Regions from separate parts of the Bacillus sp. Pc3 genome, predicted to be linked through region 1. Evidence: riboswitches for the same ligand, from Rfam matches in the RefSeq annotation. Region 1 holds a riboswitch; each other region holds the start of a gene.
What was found. A riboswitch is a leader RNA that binds a small molecule or an ion and turns the genes downstream of it on or off. The one in region 1 is predicted to bind thiamine pyrophosphate.
Positions count from the first base shown of each region.

Region 1 (7,594 bases):
CCAGCGCTAACGGAAGGACTGCGAGAGAATTTCTTGTGCCCGTGCTGAAGATCAATGCTCTTCCTTCACCTGTATCCAGACGGAACGCATATGCGATAAGCCGGGAGACAAACGGCATAATGAGCAGGAATAACAGATAGATCGGAATCACACATATAATGATGTCAGCATCACTGATGACCTTTCCGATTTGTGTGGCGACTACCGCCAGTAAGACCAGAGCCATAAAAGGAACAGGCAGCCACGCCGTCCATTCCAGCACCTTTTCTCCCGCCAGCTTCTTATCAGCCCATAATTGAGTCATCACCGCCGCCAGCAGCGGCACTGCTATTAACAATAAGAATGCTTCCAGAAACGGTTCCGCATGAACAGCCCCTATCACTTCTTTCCCGATAAACAGCCACAGGTATAACGGAAGCAATACCATCTGAACGGCGAACAAAACCGGCGTGGAAGCCAGTATTAATCTCTCATTTCCTTTGCCGAGCTGAGTAAAGACGATGACGTAATCAATACAAGGTGTAAGCAATACCAAACAAACCCCTAATAATATAGGAGGAGATTGAGGAAAAATGGCGGTTAACACCCATACAACGACAGGTACAGCTAAGAAATTACCGATCAATAAAGCCGCCATAAACTTGAGGTTTGACATGGCTTCCTTCAGCTTCAAGAATGGGATTTGGGCAAACATGGCATACATGAGAACAGCGATAAGCGGTGATATCGTCCATCCCCAGAGAAGTCCTGAATCTTTCCCGGCGATCCCCGCTATTCCGCCGATTACAAGAGTCACACCATATATCCAAATTTGCTGATTTTCTAATGTCTCTCTGGTTATTTTCATTGGCTGACACCTCTTCTCCGCCCATTATACCTTCTTTTCTGCCGCTCTTGCATTATGGTTCTGCCGGAATTAAAAAACACCAAGGGTCTGTGACACTTGGTGTTTTTTGGAACGCGGCCGAGAAAAACGGGTTGAAAACCGTTAATCGTTTGTAAATAACCCCCAAAAAGTATTTTTGACATACTGTTCCTTATCGAATAAAAGCATTCTCTTTCATTTCCAAAGCATCATCCAGCCATCTCGGGTGCATCGGCAAGAGATGTTCAGGTAATTCATGGATATCAAAATATCTGATTTCCATGGCTTCCTCAGTGGACTTTTTCAAAGTGCCGCCGATGACGTCACATTGAAAACAATTGGTAATAAAATGGCTGACTCTGCCGTCAGGGTATATAAAGGTTTGTGAACTCGGATCAGAATAAACGCCTATCATTTTAGAGACTTTCACCACTAATCCAGTTTCCTCTTCTATTTCTCTTATAATTGCTTGTTCAACTGTTTCACCAGGTTCCACATGTCCTGAAGGAATGCCCCATAAACCATTATCAGCACGCTTCATTAATAAAACGGAACTTGATTCTTTAATTATAATTCCAGCGACTCCGGCTTTCACTTGTTCTGTCCATTGGAAATCCGGTTTTTTCCGTACTTCTGCCTTTATTTCATTATCGAACAAGTCTTTCAGATCGCGGATCACAACATCCGGATTTCTAAAATCATGTTTTGCAGGAAATAAAGTATTTTGTTCAGAAACTAATACGGAAGTGATGCCTATTTGGTTTGCTCCGACAATATCTGTTTCAGGCGTATCCCCAATCATAACGCATCTCTCTTTATCTTCAAAAGACTCGAGTACTTTTTCAAATATTGAAGACGCCGGTTTTCCAATTATAATCGGCTCTTTAGCAGCTGCTGTTTTAACAGCCGCGACTATAGCGCCTGTCGCGGGAGCTGGTCCGTTAGCGGCAGGAAATGTTTTATCCCCGTTTGCAGCGATAAATGAAGCCCCGCAGCGGATGAGGTTTACTGCCTTATGCACATCCTGAAATGTAATATTTTGATCCCAGCCAATGACAACAGCCTCCGCCTGATCTTCCGTAAGATCAATACCGGCCTTTTGAATTTCACTTTTAAGTTGGTCATTTCCCAATATATATGCCTTCTTTATTCCTTCACTGACAAGGTAATCAGCTGTTGCCCACCCCGCAGTAAACACTTCATCAATACTTGCTGAAATCCCCAGTTTATGAAGGCGTTTCACAATCGTTTCTCTTGTAACACAAGGATCATTCGTTAAAAAGCGAATGGCTTTCTTTTCTTCACGGAGTCGTTTTAAAGAGGCCACAGCTCCTGGTAAAGCTTTATCTCCTATATATATCACTCCGTCTAAATCAAATAAAAATACATCATAATTCTCGGAGATCATCATAACACTCCTTAAGCGGTTGTCTCTTGGTTAATAGTTGAGCGATACGCAAAATGATTTGTAGGGCCTTGTCCTTTCCCGATTCCTAAGGGATGTTTAATGGCTGCTGAAATGAATTCCTTTCCAGTTGCCACTGATTCCGGTATGCTGTGCTGCTTTGCCAGCTCTGCAGTTATCACAGCTGAAAACGTACAGCCTGTTCCATGAGTATGCTTTGTGTCAAAGCGGGGAGAAACAAATTCCTCGAAGTCCTCGTCAAAGTACAAAATATCACGGGCTTCTCCGTTCAGGTGCCCCCCTTTTACGACAGCACTTTTTGCCCCGTATACCTCCACTATTTCTTTCGCCGCATCACGCATCTGCTGTACAGTCTCGATTGATTTGCCGATGATTACTTCCGCTTCCGGAATGTTCGGTGTAATAACAGTTGTTTGGGGTATTAATAATTTCTTCAAATGATCAATGGCGTCCTTATGGAGCAGATGATGTCCGCTTTTAGCAATCATAACCGGATCCATCACATACGATTGAATATTTGCGTCTTTTAACTTTTCTGCCAGCAATTCAATAATTCCTATACTTGCAAGCATACCGGTTTTGACAGCATCCGGTTTTATATCATCCATGACACAGTCTATTTGCTGAGATATATTCTGAAGAGACATCTCCTCAAAACTTTTCACACCAAGTGTATTTTGTGCAACAACTGATGTAATAACTGCCATTCCATATACCTTTTGTTCCTGAAATGTTTTTAAATCCGCGTGAATTCCCGCCCCTCCGGAAGGATCAGTCCCAGCAATCGAAAGCGCTTTATAAATATCCGTCAACTTACACTCCTCCTTCAGGCAGGTTTCACTGCTTTAAAAATGACAAAAGGCGGATATTCCTTTTCACATTTCCAATTATTAAATTGAAACTCTTTCTCTATGGCTTTTACATGCTCTTGGTCAATATCGTTTAACGTTGGTTCTGATAAAGTTACATTTTCAAAACCTGCAAGAGTTAATAGTTTATAATACATTGATTTCGGCCAATGAAAATCATTTAAAATTAAATCTGCTTGTCCGGGAACATGGAGCCATTCATTTCTTTCTTCTCCGTAAGAATATTCTTTCCCCGGTATTCCATTGCGGAAGGTTGAAAATTCAATTCCGGTTGAATCAGGATTCGTATCGAGTATGACAAATGAAGCTCCTGGTTTTAACACACGAAAAATTTCATCTATGATACCTTTGATACGCTGGTCACTATCCGTATTAATAAAAACATAACAGGCCATTGCAGCATCAACTGAGTGATCTGGTAAGAAGGAAAGATTATCGTGTTCAATTAAATGATAGTCCACATGAGGATGTTGTCTTTTTGCCTTTGCTATATCTAACATCTTCCTTGATTCATCGACTGCGATCACATTGCAGCCTATTCTGTCAGCCAGCCTATAAGCTACCTTTCCTGGACCGCATCCGAAATCGAGCACCTTTTTAATCTCCGCTTTATCAAAAGTACGAAAAACAAACTCAAAACCTAACGTTTGTTCTAAAACGTCGTTATAAGCATCGAATTTACCAGCAACACTGTCTTCTTTCCATGAAGTTTTCATTGAATTTCCTCCTTTTGCTCAGTTGAGAAATAATGAAGCCACTTATTCCTGACGAAAAATTGATATACAGGAAGTAAACTTTGAAATAGAGAATGATCCATATCACGTTTATATGCAATATGCTGGTATATACTGAAAAGGAAAAGAATCTGTTTCCAGTAATCAGGTAAATCAAGCATTTCAATATCGTTTTTAGTCATAGAAATTTGATCTTTCCTAAGTAATTCTTCGTACTTTAAGACTGTTTCAATGGACGGCCAGTTATTTCCCTCAGGCATTTTCGGGAATTCAAATTCCGGAATATCATGGTAATTTTCAGCTTCTTCAAGCACCGTTTTCGCCCATTCATGATCTGAATCATAAATATGGATTGATCCCGCATTATGAAAATATTCTCCGACTTCTACACGCAGTTCTCTGGCCATTAATTCCTGCATGAAGGTAAATGAGAAAAGATCACTGATCATCCCGCGAAAAGCATCATTTGCACGCATGACAGAAGACATGTATAATTCGCCTTCCCTCACAAAAAACTGCAAACCGATTGTGCAGGAAACATCTATATTTTCTAAAACGAAGAGTTCCGAAGCATCGAATATTTGAATAAATGCCCTTTTTGAATCAATATCTTCTTGTGTCAAAAGATTTTTTATTCTATTCCATTGATTTAGTTTTGCATTTCCGAATTCAAATATTTTAGGCCCGTACGCAGTGCCTGTTAATGTTTTTTTATTCATTGAATATGAGGGCATTTTTTTATTGTAATAACTGATAAAATCTAAGTCGTTACTCCCCGATAAATACCATAGCACTTCAGCAAAATTAAACACGATATTGGTTTTTCTTGAGGATAAATAAGTAACACGTTCTATTGGATTTTCCAAAGTCAGATGGTAGTTCAATTGTTCTCTGCTTTTTTGTCCGCGCGGTGAATTGAAAAATTCAGGGTTGTGATAGATGTCATACAGCGTTTCCGTATATGCTTCATGAAAAGTTCTCTTTCTCATTGAGATTCCGCCTTATATGCTGCAAAGGTATTTTTAATGTTCTCTATTAAATCATCTGTATCTTTATAGCTGATGTACTCAACATCCGCCACTGCATGTAACCCTTGAATTAAGAAAGCATAATCCTTGTCCTTTTCTAGAAATAGCACGATCTTTTTTTTCAAGGCGGAAGCCCATCCAATTTCTATATGTGTTCCAGGAGAAGCGGGTGATCCGGGAAATGCTGCAAAAAGGTCGCAAGTACTTATTTCATCAAAATCAATTTTAGTGCATTGAAGGGGTGTCATGAAATCTTTCCCCCACCCTTCCCGCTTATGAGCATTATGAACCAGCCATCCTTCATTCTCAAAAAAGGAAATTAATGATTCCAGCTTTCCCCTCTCATACGTACTCATCAATCCAGTTTTCTCATCTACTAAACTTTTAAAAGGCCCTGCCAGAAAAACTTTTTTAGTCGCCACTTCATATCACCCTTTCAAAATAAATAAAGCCACTTTCCTCTATGGAAAGTGGCTTAAATATAGATAAGATAAAGAATCTCTCTAATTTTTCACTTCCCTACGCTGGTATTAACCAAATCAGGTTCAAAGGGTCAGGACGTATTGTCTCTTCTCAGCTATTAAAGCTCCCCTAGTGACTTTTTATAAATATTTACTTTAATTCTATGCTATTCCATATAAATAGTCAAACAATGACTTTCCCTTCAATATTGCAGCTTACCCACTAGTTTTAAAACCTTCCGGCCTCTTTTTTCCTGCCAACGAATAAGGTCACGGCAACACTCGCTGAACTGACCAAAGTCCCCAGTACGGCAGCAAGAATTGTCAAAAAGCCATTGGGAATCAGAAATCCAATCGGAATGAGGCCCGCAAACGTGAGGACGATAAAACATTGATAGACTCCGGATATGATTCTCACAACCAAACTGCCAAAAAAGGACATGACGAATGGCGGAATGAACAAACATAAGATGATTCCGAGTGAGATCAATAAAATCATAGGCTCGTCAAAAGAAATGACACGATCGCCGGGAGACTCTTCAGCAGCCGCGAATACAGCAAATATAGACATCATCAGCGTAAGAAAAACAAGAAAAAACCTTTTCAGCAACGTTATGACTCCTTTTTTTATAAAAACGGGTATCTTTTTTTCAACCACAATAACCATTTTATGTTATCAAATGAAATAATATGAAGTCAAACCGAGTTCTGCACCTGATTTATTGGTTCTTATTTTTTTGATAATTTCCATATAATTGTCCGCAAGCAGCATCTATATCAATGCCAAATTGACTTCTGACGGTCACGTTAATTCCTGCTGACTTTAATTTTTTATAGAAATTTACAACTTGTTTCTCATTTACTTCTTCAAATCTCATAGGTGAACTAACAGTCGGGTTATATCTAATGATGTTTACATGGAACAAGTTCCCTCTCTTATATCTGCTTCTTAAAAGATTTACTACTTCATTCGCATGATCAATAGAATCATTAACTCCCGGCAGCATAATATAAGCAATATAAACTTTTCTTGAGGTCACACGTATATGCTCATCTAATGTGTCCATTACCTCCAATAACGGGTAGCGTTCATTAATCGGCATTAACTTGCTTCGCTGTTCATTAAAAGGAGAATGTAATGAAAACGTCAGGTTGACCTGCGGATAATCCTGAGTGATTTTTTTAATGCCCGGAATAATACCTATGGTCGAAATAGATAACCTGCGAGGGCTTAAAGCAAACAACTCCGGATTTGTAAGCACATGTAAAGCATCAAAAACTTGTACATTCGCTAATGCTTCTCCCATTCCCATAAAAGAAATACTGTCAATTGAATGTCCTTTTAAGTGAAAGTACAAAATTTGGTCAGTCATTTCATCTGACGTTAAATTGCGTTTTAAACCAATATCTCCTGTTGCACAAAATGTACAGCCAAAATGACAGCCGCACTGCGAGGATATACAAAATGACTCCCAACCGGCTTTATATTTCATATTAACCGTTTCTATTTTTTCGTCTCCTGAAATTTCAAATAAGACTTTTGTAACTTGCTCAGAATGCTGCACTTTTAAAGGAGCAATATTTATAATTGACTCTCCGAACTCCTCTATTAACAATTTTCTCAAGGATTTAGGAAGAACCGTTATTTCATTGAAATGATTTATTCTCCCTTGGAATACAGCATTTTTGATTTGATTCATTCTAAAATCAGGAAATTTATTTTGCTTCAGGAACTCTTGGATTCTTATATACTTGTTTTTTTGTTGCATGTTTTCTCATCCTTCCATAATACTCTTGTTTGTTTGAGTAAATAGAAGGGAGTTATCAATCTAACCTTTTTTTAAAATCAGGCACAAAAAAACACCGACACAATTATCGGTGTTACGCTTAAATAACATCATGCACAAATAAACAAGGACATTATGTCATTGGATTATCGTTTATTTGACATAGAGAAAAAGCACCGATAACTGTTTTTGTATGGTGATTTGGCTTAAAAAAGGACAGACTGCTCCCTTTGTCCGCCAAGATGTTTCCAATTTTTGCATTTTTACCATACAAAATTCCATAAATCGTTATCATCGCTTTCACCTCTTTCTTGTCAATATTAGCAATAATCACCATATCATAAGGTTTCCCTTATGTAAAGCTAAACAAATGCTTACGCCCCCGCTAATGACAGTATTATACAACTTGCTTATTAAGCCTAAT
Region 1 covers NZ_CP010406.1:1,518,428-1,526,021, forward strand. Annotated here, with positions in the region: gene SB24_RS06985 (arsenic resistance protein) at 1-847, opposite strand, end outside; gene SB24_RS06990 (HAD-IIA family hydrolase) at 1,038-2,276, opposite strand; gene thiD (bifunctional hydroxymethylpyrimidine kinase/phosphomethylpyrimidine kinase) at 2,285-3,103, opposite strand; gene SB24_RS07000 (class I SAM-dependent methyltransferase) at 3,118-3,876, opposite strand; gene SB24_RS07005 (thymidylate synthase) at 3,873-4,883, opposite strand; gene SB24_RS07010 (TIR domain-containing protein) at 4,880-5,344, opposite strand; TPP riboswitch at 5,422-5,525, opposite strand; gene SB24_RS07015 (hypothetical protein) at 5,613-5,993, opposite strand; gene SB24_RS07020 (Cfr family 23S rRNA (adenine(2503)-C(8))-methyltransferase) at 6,103-7,152, opposite strand; gene SB24_RS07025 (hypothetical protein) at 7,304-7,507, opposite strand.

Region 2 (7,594 bases), 320 kb from region 1:
GTTTGGCACCTCGATGTCGGCTCATCGCATCCTGGGGCTGTAGTCGGTCCCAAGGGTTGGGCTGTTCGCCCATTAAAGCGGTACGCGAGCTGGGTTCAGAACGTCGTGAGACAGTTCGGTCCCTATCCGTCGCGGGCGCAGGAAATTTGAGAGGAGCTGTCCTTAGTACGAGAGGACCGGGATGGACGCACCGCTGGTGTACCAGTTGTTCTGCCAAGGGCATCGCTGGGTAGCTATGTGCGGACGGGATAAGTGCTGAAAGCATCTAAGCATGAAGCCCCCCTCAAGATGAGATTTCCCATTCCGCAAGGAAGTAAGATCCCTGAAAGATGATCAGGTTGATAGGTCTGAGGTGGAAGTGTGGCGACACATGGAGCTGACAGATACTAATCGATCGAGGACTTAACCAATTTGAATGTATGCTTACTGTTATCTAGTTTTGAGAGAATTTTTTTAAAAAAACTCTTGCTTTTTCTGAAATACATAGTATAATAATACATGTCACTAAAATGTCTGGTGATGATGGCGAAGAGGTCACACCCGTTCCCATGCCGAACACGGAAGTTAAGCTCTTCAGCGCCGATGGTAGTCGGGGGTTTCCCCCTGTGAGAGTAGGACATCGCCAGGCAGACTTCATTCCGCAGTAGCTCAGTGGTAGAGCTATCGGCTGTTAACCGATCGGTCGTAGGTTCGAATCCTACCTGCGGAGCCATTTATGGAGAGCTGTCCGAGTGGCCGAAGGAGCACGATTGGAAATCGTGTAGGCGGTAACCCCGTCTCAAGGGTTCGAATCCCTTGCTCTCCGCCACTAATTATCAATACATAACAAACGAAAAAATACCAGGGCCCGTTGGTCAAGCGGTTAAGACACCGCCCTTTCACGGCGGTAACACGGGTTCGAATCCCGTACGGGTCACTTATATGATGGAGGATTAGCTCAGCTGGGAGAGCATCTGCCTTACAAGCAGAGGGTCGGCGGTTCGAGCCCGTCATCCTCCACCATTATCATCGCGGGGTGGAGCAGTTCGGTAGCTCGTCGGGCTCATAACCCGAAGGTCGCAGGTTCAAATCCTGCCCCCGCAACCAAAAAAATGGTCCGGTAGTTCAGTTGGTTAGAATGCCTGCCTGTCACGCAGGAGGTCGCGGGTTCGAGTCCCGTCCGGACCGCCATTTATAAAAAGGCTCGGTAGCTCAGTTGGTAGAGCAACGGACTGAAAATCCGTGTGTCGGCGGTTCGATTCCGTCCCGAGCCACCATTTGCCGGTCTAGCTCAATTGGTAGAGCAACTGACTTGTAATCAGTAGGTTGGGGGTTCAAGTCCTCTGGCCGGCACTCTAAATGATGGAGGGGTAGCGAAGTGGCTAAACGCGGCGGACTGTAAATCCGCTCCCTCAGGGTTCGGCAGTTCGAATCTGCCCCCCTCCACCATTTTATAAATAGGGGCATAGTTTAACGGTAGAACAGAGGTCTCCAAAACCTCCGGTGTGGGTTCGATTCCTACTGCCCCTGCCACTATTTTATTTATTCATCTTCAGATTATGGCGGTTGTGGCGAAGTGGTTAACGCACCAGATTGTGGCTCTGGCACTCGTGGGTTCGATTCCCATCAATCGCCCCATTTTATCATTGGGCTATAGCCAAGCGGTAAGGCAACGGACTTTGACTCCGTCATGCGTTGGTTCGAATCCAGCTAGCCCAGTTGCATTTTTTTAAAAACAACAGCATAAGATGTATTAAGTTCTTTTACATGTTGCGGAAGTAGTTCAGTGGTAGAACATCACCTTGCCAAGGTGGGGGTCGCGGGTTCGAATCCCGTCTTCCGCTCCAAATTACGGCGGCATAGCCAAGTGGTAAGGCAGAGGTCTGCAAAACCTTTATCCCCGGTTCGAATCCGGGTGTCGCCTTTCTATTGCCGGGGTGGTGGAATTGGCAGACACACAGGACTTAAAATCCTGCGGTAGGTGACTACCGTGCCGGTTCAAGTCCGGCCCTCGGCACCAATTTAACTTTGAACGAACTATGTTAAATTGGTCATCAGTTTTCACATTATAAAACATATATGAGAGTGATTTGCATATTGCAGATCACTTTTTTTATATAATAAAAACGTAATGACTATCAATATAAGTTTCTTGCTTGTATCGCATATACTGCATTACCATTTAAAAAACTTTGCTAAAACCGTTGACGTTTTATGAAATACATGTTATATTTATATACGTCGGTTGAACACGACGCATTACATGCCGGTGTGGCGGAATTGGCAGACGCGCACGACTCAAAATCGTGTTCCTTCTGGAGTGCCGGTTCGACCCCGGCCACCGGTATACAAAGGCTTCTACAATATGTAGAAGCCTTTTTTGTTGCATGAAAATATCCTCCAAAGCTTGTGAAAACATGATACCTGCTGATTGTATAAATCCGCTTTTTTCAAAGATACTAACAAGAAGTTCTTTGAAAGAGGTGTTTTTTATGGAAGGGACTTGGGCTTGTCTTATCCCATTTATTCTGGTCATTCCTATTTCAATCATTACAAAGCAAGTGCAGTCCGGTCTGTTTGTCGGTTTGCTGGTCGGAAGCTATCTTTTGCATCCCAGCTTGCTTGGCGGGATTGAACATATGGTTCAATATGTAATCAGCAACATTGTCGTCACCAATAATATTAGAATCATTGTGTTTCTATATTCATATGCCGGCCTTGTAGGGATTATAAAGCTGACCGGCGGGATAAAAGGATTCGTCCATTTGATCAGTAAAAAAGTTAAAACCAAAAAAGGTGCGATGCTGCTTGCATGGCTGTCGACATTTGGCACGTTCAGTGAACCGGACTTTCGCATCGTCACAATTGCACCGATCATGAAAGCTTTAAGCAAGCGTCTGAACCTGTCGAAACAGAAAATTGCGTATGCCATTGAGTTTACGGCAAACCCTGTCATTGCCTTGATTCCGATAGCAACGGCATTTGTCGGCTACATGGTTTCCATTATCGGACAGGCCCTTAAAACGTCAGGAATAGATCAGCCGGCTTACACGGTGTATGTGAAAAGTATTCCCTTCAATTTTTTCTCCATTGTGATTATAGTAGTCGGAATTTATTACTGCTTTTTTAAGAAACAAAAAGCGGACGAAAGCTTAGAAAAAACAGAAAAGAGCGGACAAACTTCTGCTCGCAAACATAACAAAAATACGGAACCGATTCCGCGGAACAGCGGTGTGTTGCTTTCAAAAGGCTCAGGTTCATTCAACATGGAAACAGGGACGATCTCAGATATTCACGATGGACATACGGGAATGTTCGAAAGTGATGAGCATGCTGACCAGCAGGAGGAGCTGGATTCGGCGCACCGTGCTTATATTAAGGAAACACCGATTCGGCCTTGGAATTTAATCATTCCGATCGGGCTGTTTTTGCTATTAACACTCTTTCTCAGCTGGTGGGACGGCCATTCAAAAGCACAAGGGTTTTTGAATGCTTTTATCAAAAGCGATATGCTTGGCGTCATGTTAACCGCATTATTGGCAGCGGTTATTGCAGCATTTGCTCTTTTTATGTTTCAGCGTTTTCATGCAGGCGAGCTTGTTACCCATTTTATTAAGGGCGGAAACGAATTGGTCAACGTTATTATTATGTTATCGCTGATTTGGGCCGTAACAGCAGTATCTGAAGATCTGGGATTCTCGAAATATGTTACTTCTCATTTAACGTCATGGATCCCTCATATGTTTATTGCGCCGTCTCTTTTTATACTGGGGGCTGTTATATCCTATTTTATCGGGTCATCCTGGGGGACTTGGGGGCTATTAATGCCGCTCGGCGTAACGCTGGCGGTACAGTCACATACCAGTTTATTATTAGCGATCGGGGCCGTGTTTGCGAGCGGAACATTTGGAGCGTTTGCTTCTCCTCTCAGTGATAATACGGTGACAACCTGTACGGTGTTGGGGATCGATGTTGTGAAGTATGCCCGTTCGAAGCTTGTTCCGGCGCTTATCGCCGCGGGGATCTCCGTTGTGTTATACGGTGCGTTTTCATTTTTCAGATAACAAATACTTTTTAAAGGCGGTATCCGGAATGGGGGGTAACGCCTTTTTATGAGCTGTTATACTAGAGGAAAAAAGAGGTGATGACATTGAAGCAGATTATTGCAATGGGCGGCGGGGGCTTTTCCATGGAGCCGGATCATCTTGTGCTGGATCAGTATATTTTAGAGCAGTCGGCGCGGTCAAAGCCGAAAATTTGTTTTTTGCCGACGGCAAGCGGAGATTCGGAGAATTATATCGGCAGGTTTTATCAGGCCTTTCAAAAGCTGCGGTGTGAGCCGGATCACTTGTCGCTGTTTAAACCGCCGGGTTCTGATCTCAGATCCTTTCTCATGAAGAAAGATATTATATATGTCGGCGGCGGAAATACGCGCAATATGCTTGTCTTATGGAAAGAGTGGGGGCTTGACCTTATTCTTCGTGAGGCTTGGGAAAACGGCATCATGTTGGCGGGTCTCAGCGCCGGGGCGATTTGCTGGTATGAAGAAGGAGTGACGGATTCAGCTGGAGATTTGAGAGAGTTAAGAGCTTTAGGATTTTTGCGGGGAAGCTTTTGTCCGCACTATGACGGAGAAGCGGAGCGCCGGCCGGTGTATCACCGTCTGATTTCAGAAAAGAAACTCAGGGAGGGCTATGCCGCTGATGACGGCGCTGCGCTTCATTATAAAGACGGTCAGCTGTTCCGGGCTGTCTCCTCCCGGGAAACCGCAAAGGGTTATCGGGTTTTTAATACCGAAAAAGGCGTTCGGGAAACAGAGCTTATGACCTTACCGTTATCTGAATTTTGATAATATGCTTTTTTTTGTACACAACTTATGTTACGATGAGAGCGAAATCAATAGTTACTGGGGGTGCCCGTCTGAGCGGGCTGAGAGAGAAGCGGCGGCTTCTTAACCCTTTGGACCTGATCTGGTTCGTACCAGCGTGGGGAAGTAAAGGTTTTATTATTGTTGATGAAAACAATAATAGTTTCTTTCTGACTGCAAAACCGGGTTCTTCTTTGAACCCGGTTTTTTTGTGCTGGTGCTGAGCTTGGTTCTGTTATTCAAATGATAAAGGAGAGATTTGTATGCAAAATCAATCAGTACAGCAAGCGAACATTTCCATTATGTCGAGTTTTTCCGGCAGTAAAAAGGTTTATGCAGAAGGTTCTTCGCCCGATATACGAGTGCCGATGCGGGAAATCAGCCTGAGTGCGACTACGGGGGCATTCGGGGAAGAGGAGAATGCGCCGGTCCGTGTTTATGATACGAGCGGGCCGTATACAGACCCAGATGTACAGATTGATATTCATGAAGGGCTGGGGGCGCTCCGCACAAAGTGGATTACCGGGCGCGGAGATGTAGAAGAATATAACGGCCGGACCGTGAGACCTGAAGACAACGGCTATAAAAAAGAGGGCCGTGCCGCCGAATACCCCGGCCTACAGCGGAAACCGCTTCGGGCCAAGCCGGGGAAAAATGTAACACAATTGCATTATGCGAGAAAAGGCATCATTACGCCGGAAATGGAGTTTATCGCAATACGTGAGCATGTGTCTCCCGAATTTGTCAGGGAAGAGGTGGCGAGCGGCCGGGCGATTATTCCTTCTAACGTCAACCACCCGGAAAGCGAGCCGATGATTATCGGCCGGAATTTTCATGTGAAAATCAATGCCAATATCGGCAACTCGGCTGTTACATCTTCTATCGAAGAAGAAGTCGAAAAAATGACGTGGGCGATTCGCTGGGGCGCCGATACGATGATGGACTTATCCACGGGAAAAGACATTCATACGACGCGTGAATGGATTATCCGCAACTGCCCCGTGCCTGTGGGGACGGTGCCGATATATCAGGCGCTTGAAAAAGTAAATGGCATTGCCGAGGATTTAACGTGGGACATTTATCGTGACACATTGATTGAGCAGGCGGAGCAGGGCGTGGATTATTTCACCATCCATGCCGGCGTACTGCTTCGTTACGTCCCGTTAACGGCTAAACGCACGACGGGAATCGTATCCCGCGGCGGGGCAATTATGGCGCAATGGTGCCTGGCTCATCATCAGGAAAGCTTTCTGTACACGCATTTTGAAGACATTTGTGAAATTATGAAAACCTATGATATCGCTTTTTCTCTTGGTGACGGGCTTCGCCCCGGTTCGATTGCGGATGCCAATGATGAAGCGCAGTTTGCGGAATTGGAAACTCTCGGAGAATTGACGGAGATTGCGTGGAAGCACGATGTGCAAGTGATGATCGAAGGACCGGGTCATGTGCCGATGCATAAAATTAAGGAAAACATGGACAAGCAGCTGGAAATTTGTAAAGAGGCGCCTTTTTACACGCTCGGACCATTAACGACGGATATCGCTCCGGGTTATGACCACATTACTTCAGCAATCGGCGCGGCGATGATCGGCTGGTACGGGACGGCGATGCTTTGCTATGTCACGCCGAAGGAGCATTTGGGGCTGCCGAATCGTGATGATGTAAGAGAAGGTGTCATCACGTACAAAATCGCGGCACATGCCGCAGACCTTGCTAAAGGGCATCCGGGTGCACAGATCCGTGACGATGCTCTGTCTAAGGCGCGGTTTGAATTCCGGTGGCGTGATCAATTTCATTTGTCGCTTGATCCTGAAAGAGCAATGGAATATCATGATGAAACGCTGCCGGCTGAAGGCGCAAAAACGGCTCACTTCTGTTCGATGTGCGGTCCGAAGTTCTGCAGTATGAGAATTTCTCAGGATATTCGTGATTATGCGAAGGAAAACGGACTTACTGAAGACGAGGCCGTCAACGAAGGGCTGAAAGAAAAAGCAAAAGAGTTTGCAGAGAAGGGAAGCCGTTTATATCAATAAAAGAAAAGATGAAGATGGAGTTTGCCCATCTTCATCTTTTTTAGAAAAACGGTGAACGGCGAAGCGGCGGAATGCTCTGTTCAAAGCGGAATATATTTTCCGGATCGTATTTCGTTTTGACTTGACGGAGGCGGTGAACATTTTCTCCGTAATACGTTTGCAGCCAGTTTCTGATTTCTCTATCAGGCCAATTCACGTAATCTCCCATCGTTTCTCTTGATAGGGACGTTCTCAGTCCTTCGATCCAGCGGACATTTTGTCTTTCTTCTTCAGCAGATGTCCAAGTTGTAATATATTCTTGGGCAATGATTGCGTTGCGATAGTAGAATGCCGTTTGGTCAGGAGCGATCCGTCCGGCCGCCCCGCCGAGAGATTGCTGCCACACACTGGCGTTTTCGTTCGGAGCGTGCTCTAAATAGCGCTTTAAAGTGGAAATCGCGCGTGTTGATAATGGTTTTTCAATAAAGGATCCTGACCGCTTCATCTTTTGCGGCTGATTGCCTCCCGGGCTGTTAAAAAAGGCTGCCGCTTTAATAAATGGCACTGTCTTGACCATGCCGCTTGCCGGTTTTCCCGCTTTCATTAACGGAGCCAGCAGTTCTTTCAGCTCATCCTTTGTCCCGGTAAATTGACCGAGCGCTTCTATGCGGTTTACTTCCTTAGGCCAAAACTGAATTGATGAGGTAAGCCGGTTGTCTGTAAATGGAGCCCA
Region 2 covers NZ_CP010406.1:1,201,145-1,208,738, reverse strand. Annotated here, with positions in the region: rRNA gene SB24_RS05485 (23S ribosomal RNA) at 1-410, shown strand, start outside; rRNA gene rrf (5S ribosomal RNA) at 513-628, shown strand; tRNA gene SB24_RS05475 (tRNA-Asn) at 638-712, shown strand; tRNA gene SB24_RS05470 (tRNA-Ser) at 718-808, shown strand; tRNA gene SB24_RS05465 (tRNA-Glu) at 845-916, shown strand; tRNA gene SB24_RS05460 (tRNA-Val) at 927-1,002, shown strand; tRNA gene SB24_RS05455 (tRNA-Met) at 1,010-1,086, shown strand; tRNA gene SB24_RS05450 (tRNA-Asp) at 1,094-1,170, shown strand; tRNA gene SB24_RS05445 (tRNA-Phe) at 1,181-1,256, shown strand; tRNA gene SB24_RS05440 (tRNA-Thr) at 1,260-1,332, shown strand; tRNA gene SB24_RS05435 (tRNA-Tyr) at 1,344-1,428, shown strand; tRNA gene SB24_RS05430 (tRNA-Trp) at 1,439-1,512, shown strand; tRNA gene SB24_RS05425 (tRNA-His) at 1,542-1,617, shown strand; tRNA gene SB24_RS05420 (tRNA-Gln) at 1,627-1,698, shown strand; tRNA gene SB24_RS05415 (tRNA-Gly) at 1,752-1,826, shown strand; tRNA gene SB24_RS05410 (tRNA-Cys) at 1,833-1,903, shown strand; tRNA gene SB24_RS05405 (tRNA-Leu) at 1,911-1,999, shown strand; tRNA gene SB24_RS05400 (tRNA-Leu) at 2,245-2,326, shown strand; gene SB24_RS05395 (Na+/H+ antiporter NhaC family protein) at 2,472-4,043, shown strand; gene SB24_RS05390 (Type 1 glutamine amidotransferase-like domain-containing protein) at 4,130-4,828, shown strand; TPP riboswitch at 4,878-4,988, shown strand; gene thiC (phosphomethylpyrimidine synthase ThiC) at 5,110-6,882, shown strand; gene SB24_RS05380 (FAD-binding oxidoreductase) at 6,923-7,594, opposite strand, start outside.
Region 2: linked by a shared signal. The riboswitch ahead of thiC (phosphomethylpyrimidine synthase ThiC) and the one ahead of SB24_RS07010 (TIR domain-containing protein) in region 1 are both predicted to bind thiamine pyrophosphate.

Region 3 (7,594 bases), 580 kb from region 1:
GCCCGGGCCATCTTGACCGGATCATCAGCGCCTGACACAGCGGTATTTAACAGCACGCCGTCTGCCCCGAGCTCCATCGCGTAGGCGGCGTCTTTTGAAGATCCGACGCCGGCATCGACAATGACCGGCACCTTCGCCTGTTCAATGATAAAGGAAAGATTCAGCGGATTTAAAATTCCCTGACCGGAACCGATCGGGGAAGCGCCCGGCATAATGGCATGCACTCCGAGCTCCTCAAGACGTCTTGCGAGCACGACATCATCTGACGTATACGGAAGCACGATAAATCCCTCTTCGAGCAGCTGTTCTGATGCTTTCAGCGTTTCAACCGGATCAGGCAAAAGTGACCGGCTGCATCCGATGACTTCTACTTTTATCATGTCACAAAGCCCTGAAGCTTTGGCAAGCCTTGCGATTCGGACCGCCTCTTCAGCCGTTGCGGCGCCGGCCGTATTCGGCAGAAGCGTGTATTTAGACAAATCAAGCTGTTCGAGAAAGTTAGGCTGAGACTCTTCAAAGATGTTCATCCTCCGCACCGCAAAGGTTAAAATATCTGATTCCGAGACGGCCACCGCCTCTTTCTGAATCTCAAAACTCGGATATTTTCCCGTTCCTAACAGCAATCTTGACTGAAACTGTTTTCCGCCTATTGTTAACATCCTCATCCGCCTCCTACAAAATGGACAATTTCTATGACATCGCGGTCACACAAACTCGTCTTTTCATAATTCTTTTTTTCAATGATTTCTTTATTTCTCTCCACAACTACGATTCTTTGATCAAGCTGGTACGATTCAAGCAAATCCTGAACCGTCCCCTCATTTTGATTCCAATCAATTTGTTTTCCGTTCAGCTGAAGGATCATATATGAACAGCCTCCTTGCGATCAATTCGAAACGCTTCTTCCCATTCCTGTTTAATCTGTCTTTCCAGGATCATATCCCGCACCATTTCAGCAGTTGCCGGCGCCAACAGGATGCCGTTCCGAAAATGGCCGGCGGCGAATATGATCCCGCTGTCTTCAGGATGCCGCCCGATAAACGGCTTTCCATCTCTTGTTCCCGGCCTGAGTCCCGCCCAAAACCGGTCTATTTTCATATGTTCGATGGCGGGAAGCATGGTTTTCGCTTTTGCAATGACGGCCTCAATTCCTCCGATGTCAGGCGTATCGCTCCAGTCGCCCTGTTTCATCGTGGCGCCGATGACAAGCCGGCCGCTTTTTCTCGGGACGACATAACAATGATCATGGTAAAGGGTTTTGGTCAGCGGGGTATCGTCATTCCACACGGAAAGGCATTCTCCTTTTACAGGAAAAAAAGGCTGTCCCAAGCCGAGCTGGCTGAAAAACCGGCCGCTCCATACACCGCTTGCAACTGCGACTTTGTCAGCATAGACATCCCCGCCGGACGTTGTGATGCAATATTCTCCGTTCACTCGTTTTACGGAGGTGACTTGTGTATGCTCATATATGTCAGCGCCATAGCGCCGCGCCCCTTTTGCATACGCTTTGCAAACATAGTACGGTTCGACATGGACATCGTCTTTTATAAAACTTGCGCCTAGAATGTCTTTTGAAGCGTAAGGCTCTTTTTCAAGGGCATCTTCCGCTGAAAGCCAGGTGACGGAAGGTAGATCATCCATCTTCCGCAGACGGGCGATATCTTCTTCGGTATACGCCAGTTTAAGCATTCCGCCGTTATGGCGCCTGATGTCAATGCCGCAAGCTTCCTCAAGCTCTTGCCCCGCCGCTTCATACAGCCTTTGACTGTGCATGGCAAAATCAAAAAACGCATCCCGGTTTTCACATTCCGCATGAGCGCCCAGCATTCCCGCGGCAGCGCTTGTCGTTTTTCGGCCGACTTCTCCGGCTTCAAGCAAGACAACGTTCTGCTGCGTCTTCGCCAGCTCATAAGAAATGGCGCACCCGATAATTCCGCCGCCGATCACCGCCGTATCATAGTGCTTCTTCATAATCGGCCTCCCTTACCGCGCGTGCATACCGTTTTGCCGCCTCCTCAGGATTTTCAGCTGAGAAAATGCCTGACATGACGGCAATTCCGTCCGGCTTCGCCTGCTTTGTGTGTCCGATCGTCTGCAGTGTCATTCCGCCGATTGCGATGACGGGGATGGAAAGCGTGCGTTTGATCTCTGAAAGCAGGCTGATGCCTCTTGCTTCAAGTCCTTGTTTACATTCGGTTTCAAATACATGGCCGAACACCACATAATCCGCATCTTCCTTTTCAGCTTGGATGGCTTCTTTCAGCGAATGAACCGAACGTCCGATATGAAGATGGGGAAATCTGCTTCGCACCTGCTTTACGGAAAAGCTGCGGGACGGAAGCTGAACACGGTGTATATTGGCAAAAAGCGCGATATCCGCCCTGTCATTGATGATCAATTTGTCCTTATCCGCACCGCCCTTTTTCAAAAGGGACAAAAGCTGCATGATCTCTCCCGCTGTTTTATCCCGCTCACGGATATGGATAAAGCTTACTTCGCGCTGAATCGAAAGAATATCCTCGGCCAGCTCGGCAACGGGTTTGCGATTATCAGTTACCGCGTGCAGCTCCAAAAGATTCCACCTCTTTTCCGCCCTTCTCGGACCAGCCTTCTTTTTGATAGGCCATTCCCCAAAATTGATATTCATAATAGCTTGAAATCACAAAATTCTCTTTCATTTTCGCGCGGATGTCCTCTGTGCTGTTTTCAGCAATCTCGTCAAAACGGCTGATCTGTTCTTCGACTTGCTGTCTGAACCAGTCTCCGCCGTATGTACCGATCCATTTTTCATAAATCGGATGCTCCGGTTTGCACTCCTTTAAGTGTTCGCCGACTTCATAATAAAGCCAATAACAGGGCAGAAGCGCAGCTAATATTTCTCCAAAATTGCCGCTCATCACCGATCTGTACATATGAGACGTATAAGAATAGGCGGTCGGTGCCGGTTTAAATGCCGCACGCTCTTCTTCCGTAATCCCTATAAGCTCCGTAAACTCGCGGTGCAGCGCCATTTCCGCTTCATATGTCCCTTGAGCGTGGCCCGCCATCCTGCCCGTCGTAAACAAGTCTTCGGCATATGCGGCGCCGAACGCCTGAACTTTTGCAAAATGCGTCAAATAGTAGGAATCTTGCAGCACGTAATAGCTGAAACGGTCTATCGGCAGGCTTCCGTCACCGATTCCCGTTACAAACGGATGAACAAAACTTCCGTCCCACCATTCGGCAGCCGCCAGTCTGCATTCTTCAGAAAATGTCATCATGTCTTCCCCCCTGTTAAAATAAAAAAACCACTTTCCCGCATCGGAAAAGTGGTTTGGAATTTAAATGGATAAAAGGAACCCCAAAAAAATACCGCTCCACTTCCCTACGCAGGTCTGAACCTGTTCAAGTTATGAGGGTCTAAAAGTCTCACTTTTATCTCAGCCCTTATGAAGGACACCCCTAGTGGTCATACGATTATTGATTTATTTGTTATGCCTTCTATATTATCACGAATTGCAATTTGGTCAAGCTTCAAGGATTTTTCTCAGTTCCGACACGTAGTTGCGCGAGCCCGTGACGATGAGACGGTCTCCTGTTTTCAGCCGCGTGTCTCCGTGCGGAACGATGCTGTCCACACCTCTGAAAATCCGGACGAAAATCACATCGCCCATCAGCGGAAATTCTCGCAGAATGATGCCGTTATACGCCGGGTTTTCCAGATTGATCTGATATAACGAAGACTCCTCATTCGTCAGGAGGCTCATCACGCCCGGCGCCTCAATTAATGCGCGCAAGAGCGTCTTTGTAGACAGAAGGATAGAAAAAATACTGATGCCCTCTTCTTTCAGTTTTGTTTCATGCTCAACCGAGCCGACGCTTGCGATGATACGCTCAGTCCCTTTCTCTTTCGCTATTAAGGCGATTTCAGCGTTCACATCTTCATTTCCCGTCGCCACGACAAGAATATCCGTTTTGAAAATACCGTGCGACTCAAGCGTTCCGGGCTCGTAATCAGAAATCGTGTCAACCGAAAAAACGGATTCCGCAAGCGTTTCCCCGGCATTTTCCTGATACACATGGACGACCCGTACTTCATATTCCTCCTCAGGCAATTCCAGCGTAACCGGAAGCGTCATTTGGTTGGCGCCGATAAATGTAATGCGCTTTTTTTCCTGCGGCGCACTTTGCCGTTTGTATAATTTCTTAAAGCCGATCGGCGTGATGATGCTGGCAATAACCGCAACTAAAGTCAGCGCGCCGGACATATTGGCGCTGATAATGTGGAGCCTTTCTCCGATCGTAGCCGCCGCGATAACAAGCGACAGCGTGGACGTCAGCAAAAAGCCCGAAGCAAACACGGTTCTATTGTCATACCATTTCTTTAAATAAAACACCGGGAACATCTTGCTGATAAACAGCGCAAGCAGAAGCAGCGGAATCATCGTTAACGTTTTCGGATCTTGGAAGAGCGTCCAAATGTCCAATTTCACCCCGACCATGACGAAAAAGATCGGAATTAAAAACCCGTAGCCGAAGGAATCCAGCTGTTCCACCATTTCTTTATTCGGAGACAGAAGCGATACCAGAACGCCTGCCAAAAACGCGCCGAGAATATTTTCCGCCCCGAGAGATTCCGATAAAGCGACAAGCACGATAATCAGTGTGAAAATGGCTCTCGTGCCGATCTGCACGGTGCCTTTAGACATCGACTGCACAAATGAACGGTGTTTAAAGATCCTGCCGAAGAAATACAGCACGACCCCCGCGGCAAAGAGAATCAACAGAAGCCACATATTTCCGCTGTCTTCTCCGTAAAGAGAAGAGAAGAAAGCGAGCAGAATCATCGTAGCCAAGTCCGCGATAACGGCGACAAGCAGGATGATCTGGCCGATATTGGAGTTCATAATCCGTTCTTCCTTTAAAGTCGGGACCACCACACCGAGTGATATCGTCGAAATAATAAGCGTCATTAAAAATGCGTTTTGAATAAAACCGGCTAATACAAAGGCATAGGACAGCAGCAATGATAAAATAAAGATGCCGAAAAAGATAATCAGTGCGGCAGAAAACGTGTTGGGCGCTTCCTTGCCGTTCGGAAGGAATTGTTTTTTCTTCCCTTTCTCAAATGAAGAAAAATCAATTTCCAAGCCGCTTAAAAACATTAAAAAGATAAAGCCGAGAACAGACAGCGTCTCCAGCCACGTGTCTCCCTGAACGACAAGATTCAGGCCGCTTTTTCCGATAATAAGCCCCATGATGATCTCCGCGACGACGACGGGGATGCTGAGCTTAAACCGATGTAAAAGGAGCGGCGTCAAAAAAGCGACGATCAGAACGACGACTAAAGATGCGACTGATGTGTGTTCCATTCGTAAATACCTCCTTAAAACAAGGGTTATAAAAGCCCGCTTTAAGCGGGCGAAACCTTACTTTTTTTTAAAAACATAACGCATATTCTAACAAGGCTGAACGCGAAAAAAAAGTGATAAGGCTTTATTTCTTCAATTCTTTTTTTAATTTGTGCAAAAACAGCGTAATTAGGTATAGGAATTAGCCCCATAATAAATAAAAAACCGTTAATAAGGAGGCTGACACGAATGGCTTACGACATCATCAGCGATATACACGGATGTTATGACGAAATGATCGCGTTAATGCAAAAGCTCGGATATGAAGTGAAAGACGGAACGCCCGTTCACTCTGAAGGCAGGACGCTTGTCTTTGCGGGGGATTTAACGGACAGAGGCCCAAAATCCGTAGAAGTGATGCGTTTTGTGGCAAAAGCATATGAAAAAGGAGCCGTCCGTTATGTCCCGGGAAATCATTGCAACAAACTGTATCGTTACTTAAAAGGAAACCCCGTAAAAGTGATGCACGGACTGGAAACGACGGCAGCCGAACTGAAAGAGCTGTCTCCCGCCGACAGAACGGAAGTCTCCAGACAATTCATCCGCTTATATGAGTCAGCGCCGCTTTATGACATTTTACATAAGGGCGATCTCGTCGTCGCTCACGCCGGCATAAAAGCTGACGATATCGGTAAATACTCGCGTAAGGTAAAAGAATTTGTTCTGTACGGCGATATCACGGGTGAAACGTATCCCGACGGCAGACCCGTCAGAAGAGACTGGGCCGCCGCTTATGAAGGCAAGGCATGGATTGTTTACGGCCATACCCCGGTAAAACGCCCCCGGATCGTCAACCGTACAATCAACATTGATACAGGATGCGTCTTCGGCAATCAACTGACAGGCTTTCGCTTTCCAGAGCATGAAACCGTCTCTGTGGAAAGCTCAATGCCCTATGATGCCTCACGATTTCGCGAGGATCACGGAAGGCAGGCATAAAAAAAAGCCCGAAACCGGTAAACGGTTCGGGCTTTACACGTGTTCAATTAATGTTTTCATATCGTCAGGCACCGGGGCCTGAAAAACGAGCGTTTCTCCGGTCATGGGGTGTACGAATGAAAGCCGCTCACTGTGAAGAGCCTGCCGGGCAATTCCCTCATTTTTTCCGCCGTACAGTGTATCACCGACTAACGGATGGCCGAGGTAGCTCATGTGCACCCGGATTTGATGCGTCCGCCCCGTTTCCAGCCGCAGGGCTGCAAGCGTAAACGCATGTCCCGCTTTTTCCGTTTGAAAATGCGTCACCGCTCGTTGTCCCTCCGGCGTTACCATCCGCTCAATAATACTGTCGTGTTTTCTTCCGATGGGCGCGTCCACCGTTCCTTCCTTCTGAGGCATGATCCCGTGTACGACAGCGAGATACCGCCTGCTGACAAGCCCCTTCTTCTGCGCTGCCGACAAAAGAGAATGGGAAAGCCGATGTTTGGCGATCAGCATCGCCCCCGATGTATCCCTGTCAAGGCGGGTGACAAGATGAACCGTTGATTGTACGCCGCTTTTTCGGTAGTGGCTGATCACTCCGTTAGCGATGCTTTCCGACGGGTGTTCTCTTGATGGAATTGAGGAGACATACGGCTGTTTATTGACCACAAGCACATGGTCATCTTCATAAAGAATATCAAGAGGAACCGGCTCAGGCAAAAGCGTTTCACTCACATGCTCCTTCGGAAATTCAATCTTAAGCACGTCTCCTTCCGCTAACACGGCGCGGACGGTTACATGCTCTCCGTTCACAAGCAGGTCTCCCCCGCCGAATTTAATGTCAGCGAGAAGCCGCTTTGAAATGCCGAGCTGCGCCGTATATTCTTTTACCGTCATGCCGGCTTCCCGGGCAGTCATGTTCTTTTGGATAAAAAAGTTGTCCAATCCGTTTCCTCTTTCTATTCGCCTTTTCCGATAAAGGAGTCCTGCACCCTTTTCCAAAACGGAAAAGGACGGAATCTTGCAAATCTGACTTTTTCATTTGCCACACGGCATAGAATGGACTTGACATCCTTATGCAGCAAGGTTAAATGATCAATTGTGACTTGAAAGTCGACGTCGTTTCTCGGTTTGATGACACAGTTATGATGATCGGGAAGCAAAAGCGGCGAGCCGACAGTCCTGAACACTCTGTTGTTGATGGATGCCATTTCAGCAAGCTGAATCGCCCTGATGGAAGGGTGGATGATTGCGCCGCCTAACGCCTTATTATAAGCCGTGCT
Region 3 covers NZ_CP010406.1:937,763-945,356, forward strand. Annotated here, with positions in the region: gene thiG (thiazole synthase) at 1-665, opposite strand, end outside; gene thiS (sulfur carrier protein ThiS) at 662-865, opposite strand; gene thiO (glycine oxidase ThiO) at 862-1,971, opposite strand; gene tenI (thiazole tautomerase TenI) at 1,955-2,572, opposite strand; gene tenA (thiaminase II) at 2,550-3,257, opposite strand; TPP riboswitch at 3,345-3,453, opposite strand; gene SB24_RS04045 (monovalent cation:proton antiporter family protein) at 3,507-5,351, opposite strand; gene prpE (bis(5'-nucleosyl)-tetraphosphatase PrpE) at 5,580-6,329, shown strand; gene SB24_RS04055 (RluA family pseudouridine synthase) at 6,363-7,256, opposite strand; gene SB24_RS04060 (NAD kinase) at 7,271-7,594, opposite strand, start outside.
Region 3: linked by a shared signal. The riboswitch ahead of tenA (thiaminase II) and the one ahead of SB24_RS07010 (TIR domain-containing protein) in region 1 are both predicted to bind thiamine pyrophosphate.